DNA from 3 places in the Pontibacter actiniarum genome. Region 1 is predicted to be linked to each of the others. Evidence: riboswitches for the same ligand, from Rfam matches in the RefSeq annotation. Region 1 holds a riboswitch; each other region holds the start of a gene.
What was found. A riboswitch is a leader RNA that binds a small molecule or an ion and turns the genes downstream of it on or off. The one in region 1 is predicted to bind S-adenosylmethionine.
Positions count from the first base shown of each region.

Region 2: it holds a riboswitch for S-adenosylmethionine, as region 1 does, so the genes downstream of both, metH (methionine synthase) here and CA264_RS02560 (phosphoadenylyl-sulfate reductase) in region 1, are expected to answer to the same signal.
Region 3: it holds a riboswitch for S-adenosylmethionine, as region 1 does, so the genes downstream of both, CA264_RS08695 (Na+/H+ antiporter NhaC family protein) here and CA264_RS02560 (phosphoadenylyl-sulfate reductase) in region 1, are expected to answer to the same signal.

Region 1 is NZ_CP021235.1:593,860-598,974, reverse strand. Features, by position in the region: gene CA264_RS02570 (DUF4153 domain-containing protein) at 1-882, shown strand, start outside; gene CA264_RS02565 (hypothetical protein) at 1,012-1,731, shown strand; SAM riboswitch class I at 1,940-2,043, shown strand; gene CA264_RS02560 (phosphoadenylyl-sulfate reductase) at 2,365-3,084, shown strand; gene cysD (sulfate adenylyltransferase subunit CysD) at 3,201-4,109, shown strand; gene CA264_RS02550 (sulfate adenylyltransferase subunit 1) at 4,111-5,115, shown strand, end outside.
Region 2 is NZ_CP021235.1:3,914,435-3,919,549, reverse strand. Features, by position in the region: gene CA264_RS16850 (ribonucleoside-diphosphate reductase small subunit) at 1-114, opposite strand, end outside; gene rplU (50S ribosomal protein L21) at 741-1,049, shown strand; gene rpmA (50S ribosomal protein L27) at 1,121-1,390, shown strand; SAM riboswitch class I at 2,385-2,493, shown strand; gene metH (methionine synthase) at 2,564-5,115, shown strand, end outside.
Region 3 is NZ_CP021235.1:2,007,811-2,012,925, reverse strand. Features, by position in the region: gene CA264_RS08705 (DUF819 family protein) at 1-1,162, shown strand, start outside; gene CA264_RS08700 (N-acetylmuramoyl-L-alanine amidase) at 1,644-2,564, opposite strand; SAM riboswitch class I at 2,737-2,839, shown strand; gene CA264_RS08695 (Na+/H+ antiporter NhaC family protein) at 3,080-4,420, shown strand; gene CA264_RS08690 (DUF58 domain-containing protein) at 4,522-5,115, opposite strand, start outside.

The DNA.
Region 1 (5,115 bases):
GTGCTCGGCGGAGTGATGTTGCTTTCGCTGATCTACATAAACGCCCTTCCTGCATCCACCGAGAGCGATACACTGCTGCTGGCGTGCATCCACCTGCTCCTGTTGCTGTGGGTGCTTTTAGGCGCTGCCTATGCAGGCCAAGACCTCAACAGCTACGACAAACGGCTCGACTACTTGCGGTACAACGGCGATCTGCTGGTCATGACGACGCTTATTCTGATTGCCGGAGGAATAATGACAGGGCTCACGATCGGGCTATTCTCGCTGATCGGTTTTCAGATTGAGGAGCTATACTTTCAGTACGTCGGCATTTTCGGGCTGGCCGGGGCCCCTATCGTGGGCACTTACCTGACGCAGACCAACCCGCAGCTGGTAAACAAGGTCTCCCCTGTTATTGCCAGGATCTTTGGGCCGCTAGTGCTGGCCATGCTTGTGGTTTACCTGGGCGCCATCGTGTACTCCGGCAAAGACCCCTACAACGACCGCGAGTTCCTGCTCCTCTTTAACTTGCTGCTGATCGGGGTAATGGCTATTGTTTTCTTTTCGGTGGCAGAAAACTCCAGGGCAGCGCGCAACACCACGGCGGCCTGGGTGCTTTTGCTTTTGTCAGTAGTAACCATACTTGTAAACAGCATCGCGCTGTCTGCCATCCTGTTCCGGATAGCGGAGTGGGGCTTTACGCCCAACAGGCTGGCTGTGTTGGGAGGCAACATCCTGATCCTGGCAAACCTGCTGCTGGTAACCTTTGGCCTCTACAGAAGCGTGACCAGAAAGGCTGACACAGCTGCTGTAGGAAGGGCTATTGCTGCGTACGCTCCCGTTTACGGTGCCTGGGTAGTCGTTGTGGTGTTTCTCTTCCCGCTGCTGTTCGGCTTTAGGTAAGCCGGCCGGGCTACCGGTGCTTTGCTCCCACCGCAGGCGCTGCCGCTCCAATCGTTTACCGCTGCCCAACCTTCTCCTGCCCCTTTTCCGTTTAATAGCACAAGTACAAACTACTTAAGTTGATGGCCTATGAACACCCTACCTGTCAACTGGCTCACCGAAGGGCTTCTGGATTTTGAGTATAAAAAGTACCTGCTGCTGGCTTACCTGCAGGCAGCCAAATCAGAGTTTGGCAAGCAGCGCCTCTACCCTATTTTCTCGGACCTGATCATGCACTACCGCAACCTGCAACAGGTAAAGGAGCACAAGCGCCTGGTGTACGAGTCGTTTCCGCAGCGCATCAGCCGTGCCGACTTTGAAAAGCTGGAGCTGGTGTATGAGAAAATCGTGCAGGACGACGAAACGATGGAGCAGATAGAGGAAATCATACAATACGCCACGCCGCTGTTCAGCCAGGCGCTGGGGGAAGGCAAAGAACTCTATGAGTTTGTGGAGCGCCACCTGGAGATCAGCCCGGTCGGTATTACCCCCATGTACCACAACGAGGGCTACCTCTTTCTGGACACTTACCCCGGCAAGGAAACGCAGGTGTATGCCTACCACATCACGGTGTTTGAGAATACCTACGAAAAGTACCGGGGCATTAACACGCGGCACCTGCAAACAGTGCGGCGCAGCCTGGCCCAGACACACGAGCACCTCAAAGTGCAACTGATAAGAGAGCGCCAGGAGCTGCCCAACCCGGCTACGTTTTTGGCTGTGGCCAAGCTGCCGATTCCGGTGGAGCAGTCGCTGTTGCCCATCGCCAAGCGCTCGCTCGTAAAGTATGTAACCCAGCTGGCGGCCTGACCGCCTGCGGCCCGGGAGTGTAACGCAGCAAATACAGCCCTCATACAGCTTTTACCACGCCACTTCCGCTGACCCAGGCACCTGTTATTTCTGCCCTGTGGCCCTTATCTTCACCGCTGTTTCACAATATTTTACACAAAGGGTTACACATCTCAGAAAAAGCCGTAATTTTGTAGGAGTATCACCAATGGACGTAACGTCTGTAATAAATTTATAAAGAAGAGGCGAGAGACTAGGCTCCGCGACCCTCTGGCAACCTCCGGTACGGTAAGGTGCCAAATCCTATCCCGGCCGGGCCGGGGCATATAAATTGATAAAGCAATGCAAACCTACAACCTTACATCAGCAACACTTACCCCAGCAGGTTATGGCTACGCCACAGCCCTTGCTGCCTCTGCCCCAACAACTGCGCGCGCAAAGCAGATCTGTTGTTGCTGTTGTTGTTCCAGCTGCTAAAGCTCCTCTCACCAGTCCCATTACGGTTTTAAAAAAGCTCCCGCAGGAGCCTGCTGCCACTCTTAGAGCACAGCAGAAATACCGGTGCCTGCTCCTCCTGTGGTGGATTGGCATAGTTATAGCCATGAATGGGACGTCAGTTACCAATTTAGTTTTCAAGAGATTAAAGTATATCCCATGGATTTATCACAAGAATTGCTGGCGAAGCTGGACAGCCTGCGCGCCTCCCTTACCGGACTTTCGGCTGAGGAGGGATTGCAGCGTCTGGCACAGGAATTCAATGGCAATATTGCCTTTTCCTCCAGCCTTGGTATAGAAGACCAAGTCATTACGCATTTCATTTTCGAGAATAACCTGCCGATACGTGTGTTCACGCTGGATACAGGTCGCCTCTTTAACGAGAGCTATACCCTGCTGCACAAAACCAACAACCACTACGGCAAAAAGATAGAAGTATACTTCCCGAAGCATGAGGCGGTAGAGCAGTTGGTAAACGAAAAAGGCCCTATGAGCTTCTACAACTCCATCGACGACAGAAAACAGTGCTGCTACATCCGTAAGGTGGAGCCACTGAACCGCGCCCTGCAAGGAGTGAACATCTGGGTGACGGGTATTCGTGCCGATCAATCAGGTGCACGCCAGGACCTGCAGCTGCTGGAATGGGACGAAGGCCACCAACTGATTAAGTATAACCCATTGCTGGACTGGTCGCTGGAGGATGTAAAGGCTGCTGTAAAAACGCTAAACATCCCATACAACCCGCTGCACGACAAAGGCTTTGTAAGCATAGGCTGCGCCCCTTGTACCCGTGCCATCGCTGAAGGTGAAGACTTTAGAGCCGGCCGCTGGTGGTGGGAAGACAACTCCAAAAAAGAATGCGGCTTGCACGCACGATAGCTAATTATAAATTAGAAATCATGAATTATGAATGTGTTTTGTGAATGGATAAAAGGCATAGGCTTCTTGCTCCAATTCATAATTCAGCATTCATAATTCAGAATTAAATACAAATTATGACAAAGAGATATCTGGATTACCTCGACCAGTTGGAGGCAGAAGCTATCCACATTATGCGCGAGGTAGCGGGGCAGTTTGAAAAGCCAGCCCTGCTCTTTTCGGGCGGCAAAGATTCTATCACACTGGTACGCCTGGCTGAGAAAGCCTTTAGACCGGGTAAATTCCCGTTCCCGCTGGTGCACATCGATACCGGCCATAACTTCCCAGAGGCTATTCGCTACCGCGATGAATTAGCAGAGCGCCTGGGCGAAAAGCTGATCGTGCGCAACGTGGAAGACACCATCAAACGCAAGAGTTTATCGGAACCTAAAGGTCGCTACGCCAGCCGCAATGCGCTGCAAACACATACCCTATTAGAAACTATCGAAGAGTTTGGCTTTGATGCCTGCATTGGTGGTGCCCGCCGCGACGAAGAAAAAGCCCGCGCCAAAGAGCGTATCTTCTCTGTTCGTGACGAGTTTGGCCAGTGGGACCCGAAACGTCAGCGCCCGGAGCTTTGGAACATCTACAACGGCCGCATCACAAAAGGTGAAAACGTACGCGTGTTCCCGATCTCAAACTGGACGGAGCTAGACGTGTGGAACTACATCAAACGTGAAGGTATTGAGCTGCCGAACATCTACTATACTCACGAGCGCGAGTGTCTGGTGCGTGATGGGAAGCTGATGGCATGGTCTGACTTTATTTATCAGGAGCCGGACGATGTGGTAGTGAGAAAGCAGGTACGTTTCCGCACGGTGGGCGATATGACCTGTACAGCTGCTGTAGAGTCAATCGCACATGATATAGACGGCGTAATCGCGGAGATTCTGGAGTCTAAAATAAGTGAGCGTGGCGCGACCCGTATCGATGATAAGCTGTCTGAAACAGCAATGGAAGACCGCAAAAAAGGAGGATACTTTTAAGATGGATATACTAAGATTTATTACCGCAGGCAGCGTAGACGATGGAAAGAGCACCCTGATAGGTCGCCTGCTGTACGATACAAAACAGATTTTTGCCGACCAACTGGAAGCCATCGAAAGCTCTGGCCGCCTGAACGAAGACGGGCAGGTTGACCTTTCCTTGTTAACGGATGGTCTGAAGGCAGAGCGCGAGCAGGGCATCACCATTGATGTAGCTTATAAGTACTTCTCTACCGAAAAGCGTAAGTTTATCATTGCCGATGCGCCGGGTCACATTCAGTATACCCGCAACATGGTTACAGGTGCATCCAACTCAAACTTGTCTATCATACTTGTAGATGCCCGCAAAGGAGTACAGGAGCAGACGCGTCGCCATTCTATTATCTCTTCCCTGCTAGGTATTCCGCATTTGGTTATCTGCATCAATAAGATGGACTTGGTAGGTTATGACGAGCAGGTGTATAATCAGATTATAGCTGATTATAAGCAGTTTGCCAAGAAGCTGAACGCCAAAGACATCACCTTTATACCTGTTAGCGCCCTGAAAGGCGATAACATTGTAGAGGGTTCTGAGCTGACTATGCCGTGGTATCAGGGGCCAAGTCTGCTGGAGCACCTGGAGCAGGTGCCAGTTTCACAGGATTTCAACTTAGATGACTCCCGTTTCCCGGTACAATACGTTATTCGCCCACTCACGGCAGAGCATCACGACTACCGTGGCTATGCTGGTAAAGTGATAAGCGGTACTTATAAGGCTGGCGATAAAGTAACGGTGCAGCCTTCAGGCCAGACAACTACCGTTAAGTCTGTAGAGTTAGGTGGCAAAGTGCTGGAAGAGGCGTTTGCCCCTATGTCTGTTGTTCTTCAGCTTGAGGATGAAGTAGATATTAGCCGTGGTGACATCATAGTTAAAGCAGCTGAAAACCTGGAGGTAGCGCAGGAGTTTGAGGCCACCGTATGCTGGATGCACAACAAAGCCCTGAAACCAGGTGCTAAACTGTTGCTC
Region 2 (5,115 bases), 1.5 Mb from region 1:
CTCCTCGGCAGTCCAGAAGCTGGCTTCTGCCTGCTTATACATCTGCCATACCTCATTGTTCTGAATCGGGAACAGCACAAAGCGGTTTGGGTTCTCTTGCAGTATTGGCTCCATAATCACGTAAGTTTTAATAATTAATAGGGTTTAGGGTGTGCCTGCGCACTCAAAACCAACCATATCTAAGAATGTTTTGGCCTTGCCCGAACAGCTGGCCCGTAAATATTCTGACTTCAAATATATAGAAATGAACTCGATTTCATGGGTGAAAGTTGTTCAATTTATGCACATCCTCCTGGCGGCTATTCTAGGCCGTTTTTCGGGCTAATGCACACTGTTTTCAACATTCATTTTCCATTATATATTTAGATTTAAATATTATGGCAAAGGTGTGGTGGTTGGTGAAGCGCCACCGTGCAAAGGTAAGGGAGTTTTACACACGAAGCGCTGCAAAAAGCAGAAAGAAGGGCTTGACGGGGTGAAATGCGTGTAACGGGCGACGGGCAAATGTGTAATTTGTGGAAAAGGTGGCTGCGGCACTTCTGCTGTAAGGTTCTGGGGTGTAGTTGTTTGTGAGGGTTTTAAACAGGCGCTGAAAGTTGGCGATTAGATATCAACACAGTTTTCCACAGAGGTGTGTAAAAGATGGGGTTGGCGCTGAACTTTTTCACGCACAAGGCGTTGCAATTATCAATTAGTTGCCGTACTTTTGCGGACTAAACTTTAAACATACATTGAAGCTGATGTACGCAATTGTAGAAATCGCAGGTCAACAGACCAAAGTAGAGAGCGGTAAGTTCATCTACGCTAACAAGCTTTCCGGCAAAGAAGGTGACGCCGTTGAGTTCGCCAATGTTCTTCTTACAGATGATAACGGCAACATCACTGTTGGCGCCCCTTTCGTGGATGGTATCAAGGTAACTGGTAAAATCCTGGGTGAGTTCAGAGCTGACAAAGTTCATGTCTTCAAGAAGAAGAGAAGAAAAGGGTATAGAAAGTCGAGAGGACATCGTCAGAACTATACTAAAGTTCTTATCGAGAGCATTGGTTAAGCAGTAAGAAGAAATTAATCGTTGAATCCTTTCAGGCTTAGTTCGCTAACCTGAGTTAAATAGTTAAAAAGATGGCACACAAAAAAGGAGCTGGTAGTTCTAACAACGGCCGCGAATCGCATTCTAAACGACTAGGTGTTAAGATTTACGGTGGCCAGGACATCATCGCAGGTAACATCATTGTAAGACAAAGAGGTACTGCGCACCACCCAAGCACAAACGTAGGTATTGGTAAAGACCACACCCTGTTTGCTCTGGTTGACGGTGTTGTATCATTCAGAAAAGGTAAGAAAAACCGTTCTTACGTTTCTGTAATTCCTAAAGTAGAGGCGGAAGCTTAATTTTTAGGTTTTATTGATACTGAAAGAGGGATGCTCCAAAGGCATCCCTCTTTTGTTTTTATACTTGTGGAGTGTGTTCTAGCTGAGTATGGGCAGGTTGCTTTTGTGCATCCAGAGCTTTAGGCTATACCTTGTCCATAGCTGCCTTTTCGCCTCGCCGGCTTGGCCTTACTTTTCTTCCTGCGCTAGCCTCCGCTAGCCTCCGCTGGCGCGAGTTTGTAACTCGTGTCCTACTATAATGTCGAGTTTGTAACTCGACTGGCTTGCAAAGCCATACTTACAGCTGAACTACAAAACTGCTTCTCTGGCGCAAGCGTCCGCTTGTGCCTCTAACTGCCCCTGCTAGCTGTATTTATACTTCCACCCTGCTAGCGCGAGTTTGCAACTCGTGCTTTAAAAGCTACAGAGTTATACTTGCATAGCATCTGCTAATTATAACTTCAGCCAAGCTGTTCTTTGTAGTTCCCGTTCACCCTCCAGTTCCCAAACACCTACTGTTTCACTTTATACTTTAGAGCGCTCATGCCCGCGAGGGCCCGTCTTTCCGCGTCGTGCCGGGTGCTTTTCCTGTCGGGTATAGGGGCCCTCTTACTCGTGTCTCGGGCTGCCTCGCTCGCGCTCGCCACCGGAAAGGCTGAAAATGTTTTTGGTAGCCAAAGCTGACGGAGCTCCTGCAAAACTTTGTAGGGACAGTTCGCGACCTGTCCGCGCGATGACGCTCGCTATGAAATTTATACTTGCACCCCAGCATCAGCCAAACAACAACATTATACTTGAATGATGGCAGCAGCATACCAGCCTTGGGAATAGTGGTTCTCTAATGAGAGTTGTTCCGGTTCCGCAGGCATGGCGACCGAAGGATAGCAAAAGGATAGCAGAGGAAAAGCTTCCAACTGGAGCCGTGGGTAAACAGAACCACGCCAGCTCAGACAAATCGCCTACATTTCAGGCAACTAAATTTCTTTTTCCCACGGATATACCTTTACTTTGCTTACACTTATCAAGAAAGACTGAGGGATAGGGCCCGACGACGTCTTAGCAACCATGTATAAAGCTTGGTGCTAACTCCCTCCTGGAGCAACTGCTGCCAGGGAAGATAAGAGCGATCCTGCCTCCCATAGGTGTCCTTCTTGATAAGCCTCGTAGAAGACTGAAGAGAAGAAAGACACCGAAATGACAAAATTACATCCGATACATAAACTGCTGCAAGAGCGTGTGCTAGTGCTGGATGGTGCTATGGGCACCATGATTCAGCGTTACCAGTTACAGGAAGCAGACTTCCGTGGCGAACGCTTTCAAGACCATGCCAGCGATCTGAAAGGCAACAACGACCTGCTTTCTATTACCCGCCCAGACGTTATCAAAGCCATACATGCAGAATATTTAGAGGCTGGTGCCGATATCATCGAAACCAATACCTTTAGCGGCACCAGCATCGCCATGGCCGATTACCACCTGGAACACATAGTATATGAGCTAAACTATGAGTCGGCAAGGTTAGCACGTGAGGCAGCAGATGAGATAGAAGCAAAAGTACCGGGTAAACCGCGTTTTGTGGCCGGTGCCATTGGCCCTACCAACCGTACCGCTTCGCTTTCCCCGGATGTAAACAACCCTGGTTACCGCGCCATCACTTTTGATCAACTAGTGGAGGCATACTGTGAGCAGGTGCGTGGCCTGGTGGATGGTGGCTCTAACCTGCTATTGGTAGAAACAGTATTTGATACGCTGAACTGTAAGGCTGCGCTTTTCGCAATAGACCAGTACGTGCAGGATGGTGGCAAAGCGCTGCCGATCATGGTGTCGGGTACGATCACAGATGCCAGCGGCCGTACCTTGTCTGGCCAGACAGTAGAAGCCTTCTGGAACTCCATCTCGCATGCACCTATACTTAGCATTGGCTTTAACTGTGCTTTAGGTGCGCGTCAGCTCAAGACGCACATTAAAGAACTATCCCGTATCTCCGACTGCTACATTAGTGCCTACCCAAATGCTGGTTTGCCAAACGCCTTTGGCGGCTACGACGAAACCGCGCAGCAAATGGGCGAGATTGTAGAGGAATATCTAAAGGAAGGGCTGGTGAACATACTGGGTGGTTGTTGTGGCACTACGCCCGTACACACCAAAGTAATCTCCGACTTAGTGCAGAAGTATAAACCGCACGTTCCCACCCCGGTAGCTCCTCTCCCTCGCTACAGCGGCCTCGAGCCCCTCACCATTTACCCTGAAAGCCTTTTTGTAAATGTTGGCGAACGCACCAATGTAACCGGCTCTAAGAAATTTGCCCGCCTTATTGTAGAAGAAAAGTTTGAGGAAGCCTTATCGGTGGCGCAGCAGCAGGTAGAAGGTGGTGCCCAGATTATCGATGTAAACATGGACGAAGGCATGCTTGACTCAGAGCAGGCCATGACCAACTTCCTGAACCTTATCGCTTCTGAACCCGACATTTCAAAGTTGCCAATCATGATCGACTCCTCTAAATGGAGTGTGATTGAGGCAGGTTTGAAGTGTGTGCAGGGCAAGAGCATCGTAAACTCCATCAGCTTAAAAGAAGGCGAAGAGAACTTTAAAAAGGTGGCTCGCAAGGTGCGCCAGTATGGTGCAGCCGTTGTTGTGATGGCATTTGATGAGCAGGGCCAGGCGGATACCTTTGAGCGTAGAATAGAAATCTGCGAAAAATCTTACCGCATTTTAGTGGATGAAGTTGGCTTCCCGCCACAGGATATCATCTTCGACCCTAACATATTGGCCATAGCCACAGGTATAGAAGAGCATAACAACTATGCGGTAGACTATATCGAAACGATAAAATGGATCAAGGCGAACCTGCCGCATGCGCTGGTAAGTGGTGGTGTAAGTAACCTTTCGTTTTCGTTCCGTGGCAATGATGTGGTGCGTGAGGCCATGCACACCGTGTTCTTATACTATGCCGTGCAGGCGGGTATGGATATGGGCATTGTGAACGCAGGTATGATGGGCGTGTACAGCGAGATTCCAACAGAGCTTCGCGACCTGATTGAAGACGTTATCTTTAACCGCCACCCAGATGCTACGGAAAAGCTGGTTACCTATGCCGAAACAATAAAAGGAAAGGGTAAGGGCGCCGCGCAGGCAGATAATAGCTGGCGTGAGGCACCAGTAGAAGAACGCCTGAAGCATGCCCTGGTAAAAGGTATTGTAGAGTTCATAGAAGAAGACACGGAGGAAGCCCGCCAGAAAGCCACTAAAACGCTTGAGGTAATAGAGGGGCCACTGATGGCCGGTATGACGGTGGTAGGTGACTTATTCGGTGCAGGTAAGATGTTTTTGCCGCAGGTGGTGAAGAGTGCCCGTGTAATGAAAAAGTCTGTGGCCTACCTGCTGCCGTTCATGGAGGCGGAGAAGCTGGCTTCAGACACATCCAAATCAACAGCAGGCACTATTTTGATGGCTACTGTGAAAGGTGATGTACATGATATCGGTAAGAACATTGTGGGCGTGGTGCTGGCCTGTAATAACTATGAGGTGATAGACCTTGGCGTGATGGTGTCGCTGGATAAGATCTTGGCTGAGGCCGAAGCACAGCAGGTAGATATCATTGGCCTGAGCGGTTTGATTACGCCTTCGCTGGATGAGATGGTATATGTGGCACAGGAGATGGAGCGCAGAGGCATGAAGATTCCGTTGCTGATTGGTGGCGCTACTACCTCGCGTGTGCATACAGCCGTGAAAATTGCGCCGCAGTA
Region 3 (5,115 bases), 1.4 Mb from region 1:
CAACCGCTTTTGGCTTAAGTTTTACAAGGTAGTGCCGTCGGTGCTGCTGTGCTACTTCCTGCCGGCCCTGCTCAACACGTTTAACATCATCTCAGGCGAAACCTCGCAGCTGTACTTTGTGGCCTCGCGCTTCTTTCTGCCTGCCTCGCTTATCCTGCTCACCCTCAGCATCGACTTTAAGTCGCTGCGCATGCTGGGCAGCAAAGCGGTGATCATGTTCTTTGCCGGTACGGTAGGGGTGATGCTGGGCGGCCCGCTGGCGCTGTTCCTGGTCGGCTCTGCCTTTCCGGATGTGCTGTACACCGGGACCGATGAAGTATGGAAAGGCCTGTCCACGATCTCCGGAAGCTGGATAGGCGGCGGCGCAAACCAGGCGGCCATGCTGGAGGTTTTCGGTGCGAGCAAGGAAGCCTTTGGGCAGATGATTGCGGTAGACGTGCTGGTGGCCAACGTGTGGATGGGCTTCCTGCTGTACTGGTCGCAGAAGCCGGAGAAGATCGACAAGCTGCTGAACGCCGATAGTCGCCCGATCAGGGAGCTGGAGGAGCGCCTGGAGGGCCTGCAGGCGGGCAAGCGCGTTATCCCTACCGCCACTACCACCATGATCGTGCTGGGGGTTGCGTTTGGCTTTACAGGGCTGTCGCATTTCCTGGCCGATATCATTGCGCCGTACTTTGCCGAGAACTTCCCGGCGCTGGAAACCTACTCTATCACCAGCGGCTTTTTCTGGCTGGTGATCCTTGCCACCACGGCCGGGCTGGTGCTTTCGTTTACCAAAGCCAGTGAGCTGGAGAGCTATGGCGCCTCGCGCTTCGGCACCGTTTTCCTGTACTTCCTGGTGGCCACCATCGGCATGAGCATGGACCTGGCCGCTGTGCTGGATAACCCGAAGCTGTTCCTGGTGGGGGCGCTCTGGATCATCTTCCACATCATCATTATGCTGGTGGTGGCGCGTATTATCCGGGCACCTTTTTTCTATGTGGCGGTGGGCAGCCAGGCCAACATCGGCGGGGCAGCCTCTGCACCAATCGTGGCGGTGGCCTTCAACAAGTTTCTGGCGCCGGTGGGCGTGCTGCTGGCCGTGCTCGGGTATGCCGTGGGCACCTATGGCGCTTACCTCTGCGGGCTGATGCTGCAGTATGTATGGAACATGCTGGCCTAGGCAAGTATAGCTTACATGAATCGGCCCCGCCAGGAGATCGTTATCTTCTGCCGGGGCCGGTTTGTTTTGGAGCTTCTGTGGATGAGTATGATAAATTCTCTTGGTGTGTGCAATTTTTTTTTGCGCTAACTGCCGCTGCTTTCTGCTACTTGGAATGAGCTATACTTTCTGGCTGTTGTTCATCCTTCAGGTTCGCTTCTGCTAAGTTTCACTTCTAGCTTTGGTGCGCTCCCGGCCGCGGGGCCTCGTCTTCCCGCATCGCGCTGTGTATCTTTCCTGCCTAACGGCTGCCGCTCGCGCGGCACCGGAAAGCTACAAGGCGCTCAACGGAAAGACTGGGATCATTTCCAATAGCCACGGCTGACGGAGCTTCTGCCAAGCCCCCTTTGAAAGGGGTAGAGAGATAAGCGTGCGCTTCAATCAACCGTTAGGAAGCTTCAAATTGCACATCACAGCTTGTGTTAGTTTCAAGAAGTAACTGCTACAAATACTTTTGGTACAGGTTGTAAAGTACGATTTTGTCTTTTGCCGTCAGCACCGTGTCTACCTCGTGTTGGATAAAGTGCAGCTTAAACGCCTTGATGGCGGCTGGCATGTCGCGGGTATCGTAGCCAATGATGCGGAGCGCGTCCTTGGGGTTAAAGTGAGGAGGAATGGTGGAAACAGAGTCGGTCGGCTGCAGTATAAGCGCAGGTTTTGTGCCGGTGCTGTCGAGAACCGTGATCGGCGCGGCCGGCTGCAGGTACTTCTCCACCACCCCCTCGTCGTACCACAGGCCGTACCCGGCATCCGCCAGTTTCTTCCACGGGAAGGTGCGGTTCGGGTCGTTCTTGCGCGTCGGGGCAATGTCAGAGTGGCCTATGAAGTTGGCGGCCGGGATGCCGTGCGTCTCCTTCAGCATGGCAAGTACGTCCAGCAGGCTGTTGATCTGCTCCTCCGAAAAAGGCTCCAGCCCGTTGTTGTCCAGCTCAATGCCGATGGAGGAGGAGTTCAGGTCCCGGTCGTTGCCCCAGCGGCTGTTGCCCCCGTGCCAGGCGCGCAGGTTGTCGTTCAGCATGTGGTATACTTTGCCGTCGCGGCCGATCACATAGTGCGCGCTCACCTGGGTCTTCGGCATCGTAAACGTCTTGAGCGTGTGGTCGGTGGAGTTCTGCGCCGTGTGGTGAATTACCACGAAGTTAGGGCGCCGCATGCTGAAGTTGGTGGTGCCCACCCAGTAATCCCCCTGCTGCAGGCGCTCCTCGCCTGGGATAGTGGCCGGAACTGTGCGGAGCTGCCTGGCGTAGGTCTTCAGCTGTTTCTTGTGCGCTTTGTTGGTGCTGGCATAAGGGTTTTTGGTACAGGCGGTAAAGCTGGCGCTCGCCAGCAGCAGGGCAAAAAAAGCAGTAGCGGTATACTTCATATTGGTTGTTTTGGGTGATTTTTCAGAACATTAAACTTGCCGGATTTTCGGCACAGATGCAAGTTTAGACACTGAATAATAGCCGTACTGGAATATAAATGTTCTTAGAAGTTTCCGAAAAGGTTTGATTTTGTCGCGCGGCTGCTTTTACCTTTGTGGCATCTTTATGCAAGATTTATAAAGAAGAGGGGAGAGAGCAGGCTCAGCGAACCTCTAGCAACCACGGCCGCGGCCGTAAAGGTGCTAACACCTGCCCAGTTTGGGACCTATAAATTTAACCTCATGCACCTGTTACACCAGCTTTCCGCTATTCTTTTCCGTGCCTTTACCGCAACGCCTGTGCGCGCCTGCTACTGTTGTTACTGCTGTTGAGGGTAAGCCTTTTCTTCGGTCACTGAACCGCACCCCGTCGCTTTTCTGCAGGGGATAAAACTAACTGTACATTCTTTTCATTAACCGGGCGTGGCTGCTGCAAGTACTTGGTACCTGCTCCTGCCTTTCGCTTTCATCTATACATGCAACATATTCAGAAAACAGGGGGATGGGCCCTTGTGCCTTTCCTGGTGTTTGTGCTTACCTTCCTGGGGGCAGGCATCCTTTTAAATGATTTTTATGCACTTCCTGCGCCTGTGGCCGTTTTGCTGGGCATTGTTTCGGCCTTTTTTATACTTCGTGGTTCTACGGAGGCGAAAGTGGCGGCGCTTATCCGGGGCTGCGGCGACTCCAAGATCGTTACCATGTGCCTGATCTACTTGCTGGCAGGCGCGTTTGCCACGGTAACAAAGGCCGTGGGCGGGGTAGACGCCACCGTTAACCTGGGCCTCAGCGTGCTGCCGGTGCAGTACCTGGCGCTGGGCGTGTTTCTGCTGGCGGCTTTCCTTTCCACGGCGACAGGAACTTCGGTCGGTGCCATTGTGGCGCTGGGCCCGATTGCGGTAGGGCTGGCAGAGCAAAGCCATACGTCGCTGCCCTTGCTTTTGGGAGCCTTGCTGGGCGGCGCGATGTTCGGCGATAACCTCTCGTTTATCTCCGACACCACGATTGCCGCCACGCAAACCCAGGAGTGCAGCATGCGCGATAAGTTCAGGGTAAATATTTTGATTGCAGGCCCGGCGGCCTTGGTAACCATAGGGTTGCTGCTGTTTACAGGCTGGAACACGGCCGGAACGCCGGAAAACCTGCTGCCTGAGCTGCACGCCGCTTCTTTCTGGCAAATAGCGCCTTACCAGCTTGTGATTGTGCTGGCCGTGTCCGGTGTGAACGTGTTCGTTGTGCTGACGGTCGGCACCCTGGCGTCCGGGGCGGTTGGGTTGGCAACGGGGCACCTGGAGGTGCTGTCGTTCGGCCGCAGCGTGTACGAAGGCTTTACAGGCATGATCGAGATTTTCCTGCTTTCCATGCTCACAGGCGGCCTGGCTCAGATGGTGAACGAGGCAGGCGGAATTGCCTTCCTGCTGCAGCGCGTGAGCAAAGCCACCCGCGGTTTCCGCTCTGCGCAAACAGGCATACTGGCGCTGGTAGGCGGCACCAATACGGCCATCGCCAACAACACGGTCTCTATTGTGGTCACGGGGCAAGTGGTGAAGGAGGTGAGCCGGAAATACAGCATCGATAAGCGCAAAACCGCAGCGCTGCTTGACATCGCTTCGTGCGTGGTGCAGGGCCTGTTGCCGTACGGCGCGCAGATCCTGATCCTGCTCAGCTTTACCGAGGGGCAGCTGAGCTTCCTGGACCTCTGGGCCTCCGCCTGGTATCTGTACCTGTTACTGCTGTTCAGTTTGGTGGCTATCTACACACCACTCGTGGACAGGTTTTTGGCCAGGCAGCCTGCCGCTGCGCCCGCTGTGGCGGCATAACGCATAAACACGCATTACTCTCACCTTAAATACATCCGCAACTATTCTAACTTTACTAACCTTACCAAAAAAGGGAGACAAGCTTTGTCTCCCTTTTTTTATCAGATCAGGCCCCGTGCTTTTAGCTCCAGGTATTTGTTGATGGTGTTCACCGTCAGGTCCTGGGGTGGGGTGAGGATGGTGTGGATGCCGTGCTGGCGCAGTACCTTTACCACTTTTCGCTTATCATAGCTGAACTTCTGCGCGATGGCCTTGGTGTATACTTGCGCTGTGTTGGTGGCAGGCCGGCGCAGCACCTCATGCAGCTCGGTGTTTTCAAAGAAGATGACCACCAGCAGGTGGTGCCGGGCCAGGGCGCGGAGGTATGGGAGCTGGCGTTCTGCACCGTTGAGGGTTTCAAAGTTGGTGAACAGCAGGAGCAGGCTTCGCTGTTTCAGGGAGTGGCGCACCGTGGTGTAGAGGCGCTCGTAGTCTGTTTCCTGGTAGAGGGTTTTCTGGTTGTAGAGCAACTCCAGAATACGGCGCAACTGGTTTTCTTTGCGCTGTGCCGGGAGTATGTTGCTGATCTTGTCGGAGAAGGTGATGACGCCGGCCTTGTCCTGCTTTTTGAGGGCGATGTTGGAGATAACGAGAGAGGCGTTGATGGCGTAGTCCAGCAGGGTGAGTTCCTCGAAGGGCATCTGCATCACCCGTCC